Regions from separate parts of the Variovorax cryoconiti genome, predicted to be linked through region 1. Evidence: predicted binding sites of a transcription regulator. Region 1 holds the regulator's gene; the other holds the start of a gene.
What was found. Region 1 encodes LexA, which represses DNA repair genes until DNA is damaged. Its sites were predicted from a motif close to ACTGTATNNNNATACAGT; they were not measured.
Positions count from the first base shown of each region.

Region 2: the regulator LexA is predicted to act here: its motif matches at 2,611-2,628, upstream of imuA (translesion DNA synthesis-associated protein ImuA).

Region 1 covers NZ_JBPJZI010000005.1:396,533-400,372, reverse strand. Annotated here, with positions in the region: gene ACSFA2_RS15720 (GAF domain-containing protein) at 1-329, opposite strand, end outside; gene ACSFA2_RS15715 (hypothetical protein) at 557-913, shown strand; gene ACSFA2_RS15710 (asparaginase) at 949-1,941, opposite strand; gene lexA (transcriptional repressor LexA) at 2,012-2,686, shown strand; gene ACSFA2_RS15700 (hypothetical protein) at 2,798-3,160, shown strand; gene ACSFA2_RS15695 (D-2-hydroxyacid dehydrogenase family protein) at 3,282-3,840, shown strand, end outside.
Region 2 covers NZ_JBPJZI010000015.1:27,884-31,723, reverse strand. Annotated here, with positions in the region: gene ACSFA2_RS24465 (error-prone DNA polymerase) at 1-416, opposite strand, end outside; gene ACSFA2_RS24460 (Y-family DNA polymerase) at 409-1,803, opposite strand; gene imuA (translesion DNA synthesis-associated protein ImuA) at 1,772-2,593, opposite strand; gene ACSFA2_RS24450 (hypothetical protein) at 3,101-3,274, opposite strand; gene ACSFA2_RS24445 (LacI family DNA-binding transcriptional regulator) at 3,557-3,840, shown strand, end outside.

The DNA of each region.
Region 1 (3,840 bases):
GCGGTGTACTCGGCCGACAACCCTTGCGCGTGCGCGATCGCCTTCACATTGGGAATGAGCGCAGGCAGACGGCAGTCCAGGATGCGTTGGCAGATCGTGTCGGGCAGCGGATGAAAGCCGCCGACGTCGATCGGGGGCGGCGCCAACACCGTGTCGATGTACCTGAAGACCCGACGGCCTTTGACGATCTCTCCGACGAACACGACATCGAGTTCGAGCAGTTCCCTCACCGCATGCAGCAATTCGCCGATCGCCCGGTGCACCGACACCTCTTCGGAGCGGAACGACGCATCCGCCGTGACCAGACAGACGTCGGCCTCGTCGAGCAAGGGGAAGTTGGAAATGAGGGGATGGTGTTGCATCGTCGCGATCAGTGACTCGATGGTAGGCCGCGCAAGGCCAGGCCGCTGCGCCGTACGTCGCACATCCATCGCTCGTACGCCGTGATATGTCGATACCGTGACTTCCGTTGTCAGGCATTGGTTCTCCACCCCACGCTGCGCATGAAGTGCCGCGTCCTTCAGCCTCTCGCAGCGCTGCCGATATACCTGGAGTCATGTCCAAGCAAAAGCCATCCTCCATCCCCGAGCTCACGTCCGAGATACCGCGCGAGCGCGTGATTCAGGACGATGGCGCTTTCCTGCTGGTGTCGACCAAAGGGCTCCCCTATGCGCACACCTGCGGGTTGCTGATCCGCCGATGTGCGCTCTCGACGTCGGCCCCCTTCGGCTACGAATGCCTCGGCCAGTATCGGCAACTGCGCAAGTCACTGTGGCATGCGTGCCTGGACAGTCGTATCCCCGATGCGGACGGGCGCACCGAACGCTCGACAGGCATCTACGCGAGCGAGCTCGACGCGCTGGTGAATCTGTGGGCCAGCCGACGCCTGCCGCAGCTCGCTCCCCTGCTGTAGGGTCGGCGCGACTGCCGCCCGCTCAGCACGCGCCGTCAGCGTGCGCGTGCCACCAACAACTCCAGGATCAGCGCGACGCGGGCCTTCACCGGCGTGAGCGCACCGGCGTCGCGAATCGCCGCGCCTGACGTGCCCACGATGCGCCCCTGTGCGCAACGCGTGGCGCGCAGCACCGCGATGCCCGCCGCCTGTGCGCGCAGGGCCGCGGCCTCGATCGCGTGGTGCACCGTGCCGTTGCCCGTTGCCGCCAGCACGAGGCCGTCGACCGCATGGGCAGCGCCGGACCGCCGGGCCTGCACGAGCGCATCGATCAGCAGCCCCTGCGCGCCTGCGTGGCTGGTCAGGATCTCGACCCGGGGCCATGCGAAGGGTTCGGTCGCGATGACGGCGTCGAGGCGCGCTGCGGCAGCGCTCTCCAACGCGGGCCAGGCACGGAGGGGGCGAAGGGCGCCCTCTTCCATATAGCCCAGCGGCCCGGCGTCGCCCGAATCGAAGGCGTCCAGGCGGTAGGTGTGCACCTTCTGCACGTCGAGCGACCGATGGACGGCACCGGCGCACACCACCGTCACGCCCGTCGCGCCCGGCCAGGCCGCGAGGCCGATCGCGTCGCGCAGGTTCTGCGGGCCGTCGGGCACCAGCGCACTCGCCGGCCGCATCGCGCAGGTGAGCACCACCGGCTTGGTCGGGCTCAGCACGGACTGCAGGAAGAACGCGGTCTCCTCCAGCGTGTCGGTGCCGTGCGTGATCACGAGGCCGCAAACATCGTCGCGCGCCAGCGACTCGGCGCAGCGGGCCACGAGCGCCTGCCAGACCTCGAAGTCCATGTCCTTGCTGTCGAGCTGGGCGACCTGCTCGGCCCACACCGGCAAGCCCGGGGGCAGATCGAGCCCCTGCAGCAGGACGTCGACGCCGACCTCGCCGGCCGTGTAGCCGACGTTGTCGGACGCGGACGCCGCCCGACCGGCGATCGTGCCGCCCGTGCCCAGAACGAGCACGCCACGCGCACCCGAGACGCTTTTGTTCACCATCTATTGCAAAGTCCGGAAAACTGTTTAAAAATACAGGTACTGGATATCCAACCAGCACCAAGGAGTTCACATGCAGTTCGCCGTCAAGCTTACCGCCCGTCAGCAGCAGATTCTGGACCTGATCCGCAGCACCATCGCGCAGACCGGTGCGCCGCCGACGCGCGCCGAAATCGCGGCCGAACTGGGCTTCAAGTCGGCCAATGCAGCGGAGGAACACCTGCAGGCGCTGGCACGCAAGGGCGCGATCGAACTGCTCAGCGGCACGTCCCGCGGCATTCGGCTCAAGGGCGATGCGTTGCGTTCGCTCAACGAGTCGCGCGACAACCAGTTCTCGCTTTCGCTGCCGGGCATGGCCCAACTGGCGTTGCCGCTGGTGGGCCGCGTGGCAGCCGGTTCGCCCATCCTCGCGCAGGAGCATGTGGACCAGACCTACTACGTCGAGAACACCTTGTTCCAGCATCAGCCCGACTACCTGCTCAAGGTGCGCGGCATGTCGATGCGCGATGCCGGCATCATGGACGGCGACCTGCTTGCCGTTCAGTCCACCAAGGAAGCGCGCAACGGCCAGATCGTGGTCGCGCGCCTGGGCGACGAAGTGACCGTCAAGCGCCTCAAGCGCAACAAGCAGGTGATCGAGCTGCATGCCGAGAACCCCGACTACCCGACCATCGTGGTTCAGCCCGGCGAGCCCTTCGAGATCGAAGGCCTGGCCGTCGGGCTGATCCGCAACACCATGCTGATGTAACGCATCGCAAGGGCTGCGACAGGTGGCGGGCGTATGGCAATCAGGCCATCACCCTGGCGCAGTCCCATCAAGCAATCCTGCCTGTGTTCAACCTCTGACCTTGGAGTTCGCATGGGAATCGTTCTGCTCACTTTCGTCGATCTGCTCACCCCGCTGCAGTCGCTCGCCCACCGCTGGATGCCGGAGCGCCGCGTGCGCCGCGACGTCAGTTTCGACGCCCACGCCGACCTGCGCTATGTGGCCGTGCGGCCAGCCTGCGCGCAGCGCGCTGGCACCACCACCCCGGGGCACGCGCATCCACCGGTGGCGGCGCGGCCGCTGCGCGTGGTCCGCACGGTCGACGCGCAACAGCCGGACCGGCGCGCCGGCCGTGTCGTGATCTCCGGCCGGATGGCAGACGTGTGTGCCGAACTCGACCGCCTCGCGGCACTCGAGGCGGCCGACACCGTGCGCGGCGGGCGTCCGCTGCACTGACCCGCATTCGGGCACGCTCGCCTGCACGTGTGCTGCGCAGAGGCCTTGACCTCTGGCGCGATGCGCGCACCGTAGCGCGCCCCTGAGAGCTTTCGCGTGACGCGAGGCACAATGGCACGCCATGAACATTGTGATCCTCGACGACTACCAGGATGCGGTGCGCAAGTTGCAATGCGCCGCCAAACTCGATGCCTACGCGGCGAAGGTCTATACCAACACGGTCAAAGGCATCGGTCAGCTGTCGGTGCGTTTGAAAGACGCCGACGTGATCGTCCTGATCCGTGAGCGCAGCCAGATTTCCCGGCAGCTGATCGAGAAGCTGCCCAAGCTCAAGCTCATTTCCCAGACCGGCCGGGTCGGCAAGCACATCGACGTCACGGCCTGCAGCGAGCAAGGCGTGGCGGTGGCCGAGGGCAGCGGCTCGCCGCTCGCGCCGGCCGAGCTGACATGGGCACTGATCATGGCGGCGATGCGACGGCTCCCGCAGTACATCAGCAACCTCAAGCACGGCGCATGGCAGCAGTCCGGCCTCAAGTCGGCCTCGATGCCGCCGAACTTCGGGCTGGGCTCGGTGCTCAAGGGCAAGACGCTGTGCATCTGGGGCTACGGCCGCATCGGCCAATTGGTCGCGCGCTATGGCCAGGCCTTCGGCATGCAGGTGGTGATCTGGGGCCGCGAAC
Region 2 (3,840 bases), on a different contig from region 1:
AGGTTGCCCCAGCCTTCGAGGTCGTGGGCGATGACGACCAGTTTGAAGCGCTCGAAGCGGAATTCGCTGCCGAAGAGCAGCCGGAAATCGGGGTTGCGCGTGAGCGGCGGCTTGTCGGGGTTGTCTTGTTCCCATTCATCCATGGCCGCGGGATGCTCGCGCAGCGCGACGTGGGCGCGCACGATGCCCGCCACCGAGCATTCGTCGGTGATGGCCAATGCCTGGTAGCCGAGGTGGTAGGCCTGCGTCACGAGGTCCTGCGGCGTCGAAGCACCACGCTGAAAGCTGAAGTTCGTCAGGCAGTGCAGCTCGGCGTAGTCGGGCAGGCCGCGCATCGGCGTGGGGGGCCTCAGGGGCAGCGAACGCAGCCGCGCAGGCTGCCGCGCCTGGATCTGCTTGTCGGTGAGTTCAGGCATAGAGCCCCTGCAGGTACCAGCGCACCTCGCCGGACGCGAAGCAGCGCGATGGCCGTTCGCGGAAGACCCACACCAGCCCCGCTTCGGGACTCTCGGCGATGTAGTAATCGCGCACCGCCGGGTGGCCGCTTTCGTCGTCGTCACCGTCGCTCCACCAGCCCGCTTCGAGCCGCTGCGGGCCGACCAGGCTGCGCAGGCGGCCCTGGTACCAGGGATGGCCGTCGCGCATCTCCAGGGGCAGGGGTTCGCGCAGCAGCCAGGGCGGAAACAGCGCATCGGGCTGCTGGGCCACCGTGTCCGCGGACCTGGCAGGCTTCAACTTCACCGGTGGCGCCCCCTTGCGCAGCGCCGGCCGCCAGCCCTGCATGCCTTCGGGCCGGTGATCGGCCTGCGCCACCGGCACCAGCACCTCGCGTGCACCCAGCCGGGCGCTGAGCCGCTCGACCAGCTCGTGCAGCTTGTCGCCCTTGCGGTTGTCCTCGGGCAGGAAGCTGGTGCTGGCGCCGGCCCAGGGCGTGGTCTCGCTGGAGCGCAAGCGCAACCAGCTCGCGGGCGCGGCCAGTTGGGTGAGCGCGAGCCGCTCGTTCATCAGGCGGCGCAGGTGCGCCATGTCCTGCGTGGGCTCGGCGGTGCGCACGGTGATGTGCTGATGCGGCGGCAGGTTCACGCCGTTGTAGCGCTTGAGGTCCAGCGTCCATTCCAGTTCCAGCGCCAGCACGCCGCGCTGGCGCACGCGCAGCCACACCTGCAGCGCCGCCAGCAGCCGGTTGGCCGACCACATCAGCTCGTGCGCGTTCTCGGCCAGGGCAGGCAGCTCCAGCTTCTGCTCGAAGCTGTCGGGCAGTGTGAGCCAGGTGTGACGCTCGGGGCGCAGGCCCCAGGCCCTGTCGAGCGCCTCGCGCAGCGCCGCGCCGAAGCGCCGCGACAGCCCGCCGCGCGGCAGCGCTGCCACGTCGCCCCAGGTACGGCAACCCATGCGGGCCAGCACGTCGAGATGTTCGCGTGCGGCTGTCAGCGTGTGCAGGGGCAGGGCCGCCGGAATGTCGGTCGGCGGTTGCTGGCCGAGTGCGAACAGGCGCAGCCGCGCCAGCGCGACCAGGCTGGTGGCGCCCTGCGCTTTCTGGAGGCGGCTGCCGGGCACGGGGTTCCAGGCGGTCATCAGGCGCATCAGGGGCTGCAGGCCGCCCCACAGCCGTTCGCAGGCCGAGACCTCGAGCACCAGCGCCTCGTCGAGCCAGGCCACGCGCGGCGTGTAGCGCAATGCCCACCAGCCGAGGGCCTCGAGGGACAGCGGCAGTTCGGGGGCAGGCCGGACGGGCGCAGCGCCTTCCGAAGAAGGCACTGCGGCATTGTCTTCAGGCAGCCACCGCAAGGCGATCCACTGCATGGGTGCCCTCCTCTCTGCGCCTGCTGCGCACATCGAGGCGCACGACGGTCGCACCCTGGACAGGGGCGATCTGGAGGGCATTCTGCTGCTCGCGACGCTGGCGCCGCCACTGGCTGGCCGCCAGCAGCGCCACCATGCGTTCGCTGCGGGCCGGCAAGGTCAGCGGCTGTGCGAGCGGCGGGCCGCGGCGCTTGAGCAGGTGCACGTCCATCTGCCCGCCGTCGGCCACCACCAGTTGCAGGCGCAGCCGTGCCGGCGAGGCCGATTGCGCCACGGCCTCGGGCCGCATCACGAACAGCAGCGCCTCGTGCTGCGCGGCCGCCAGCTGCAGGCGGCGCAGCTCGCCCACCCGCGCTTGCGGCAGCCAGGCCATGACGGCCGCCACGTCGGCACAGCGCAAGGCCTGTTCGCAGGCCCACATCCGGGCCGCTGATGCGTCGCTGCGCACCCACAGGAGCGCCTCGGTGGGCAACCCACCGGCCGCCAAGGCCGGCCCGAAAGGCTCGTGCGGCGCACCAATCAGCACCACCGGCCCACCGCGCGTGGCCACGGCTCGGGCCAGCGCAGGCAGCAGCAATGGCCAAACATGCGCTTCGGGCCGGTCCTGCAGCAGTTCGGTCATGGCGCCCACCGGCCAGCCACCGCCGGGCAGTTCGGCGTCGAGCGCCGGATGACCGGTGGCCTCCACCTGCATGTCGGCCGCACCCAATTCGTCGCCGCGCCAGACATTGTGTCGGGCAGAGGCAAAGGAAAGAGATAAGGGGGACGAGGAAAGGGAAGGTTGGCCCATGGCGGAATCGACTGTTAACTGTATTTTTATACAGTATTCTGCCGATGGGCAACGCCTTTCTGGTGACAGCGCATGTCCGCTCAGCGGAGTCACCGTGACGTGGGCCGGCGTGCGCTCGTTCTTTTTGTCATCCGTCGCCGCCGAGCGTGCAATCCTTCACACATGCTGCCATGCGAGATCGCCAGAATCGAGCCATGACCGTACTGGCTGACCTCTCCGATGACGAACTTTTCAGCCGTGCGAGAAGGTGGCGGTCCGAAGCAATGAGAGGCAGCCTGCATGCCCGGGGCCACGCCCATGAGCACGAGGTCGAACTGCGGCGCCGGTCGGCCCGGACGATGCCGGCCCATGCGCCCGTCGAGGCCGCCCAGCGCCCGCTCAAGCGGTCGCTCTTTCAGTTCTGGCGGTCCTGAGAACTCACCTGCGCAGCACCTACCGCGTCAGGTCACGTCAAATGTCGACGCCGATCGACGCCATAGCGCACGCTCGAGGCGTGGCTGCCAGCGTTCAAGCGAACCCGTGGTCGCTGTCCGTCTCGGACGACTCGCACACCGCGCCCGTGGAGAACAGAAAGGTGCAGCCGCAGAGTGCGAACACCGCAAGAAGTGCGGTCGGACCCACGTACCGGACGAGCGCCACGGACACGCCCATGCTGAGCACATAAAGGAAAAGCTTGGTCATGGACCATGATGCAGCGGCGCCTTGGATTCGGGGGATGTCCCCAAGGGAAAGCACTACCCTCGAATTCCCGAAGACAGCCTTGCAAAAGTAGCCCGAAGGTTCTAGAGCAGTCGCCTTTCGTTACGCATGGCAACCTTTGGGCCTCCGAACGCCCCTCCGCGATCGCCTGCGGCACAGCGCCTGAGCGTCCACGCGCAGAGAAGGTCGGCAGGGCGACACTGGAGATAATGAAACGCCACGCTGGCGCCCTTCTCTATCGCCAACTTCCAGAGTGTTCCTTTCGTGATCCAACAGATTGTTCCCGGCCGTGCGGCCCGGCGCGGCAGCGGCGGCATCACGCTCAGCGACGTGTCCAAGCTGGCGGGCGTGTCGACCATCACCGTCTCGCGCGCGCTCAACACGCCCGACCTGGTGTCGCCGGACACGCGCGAGAAAGTGCGCGCAGCGGTCGAGCGCACCGGCTACGTGCCCAACCGCCTGGCGGGCGGCCTGGCGTCGAATCGCAGCCGGCTGGTCGCGGCGCTGGTGCCGACCATCGCCGGCCCGGTGTTCCTCGAAACCATCCA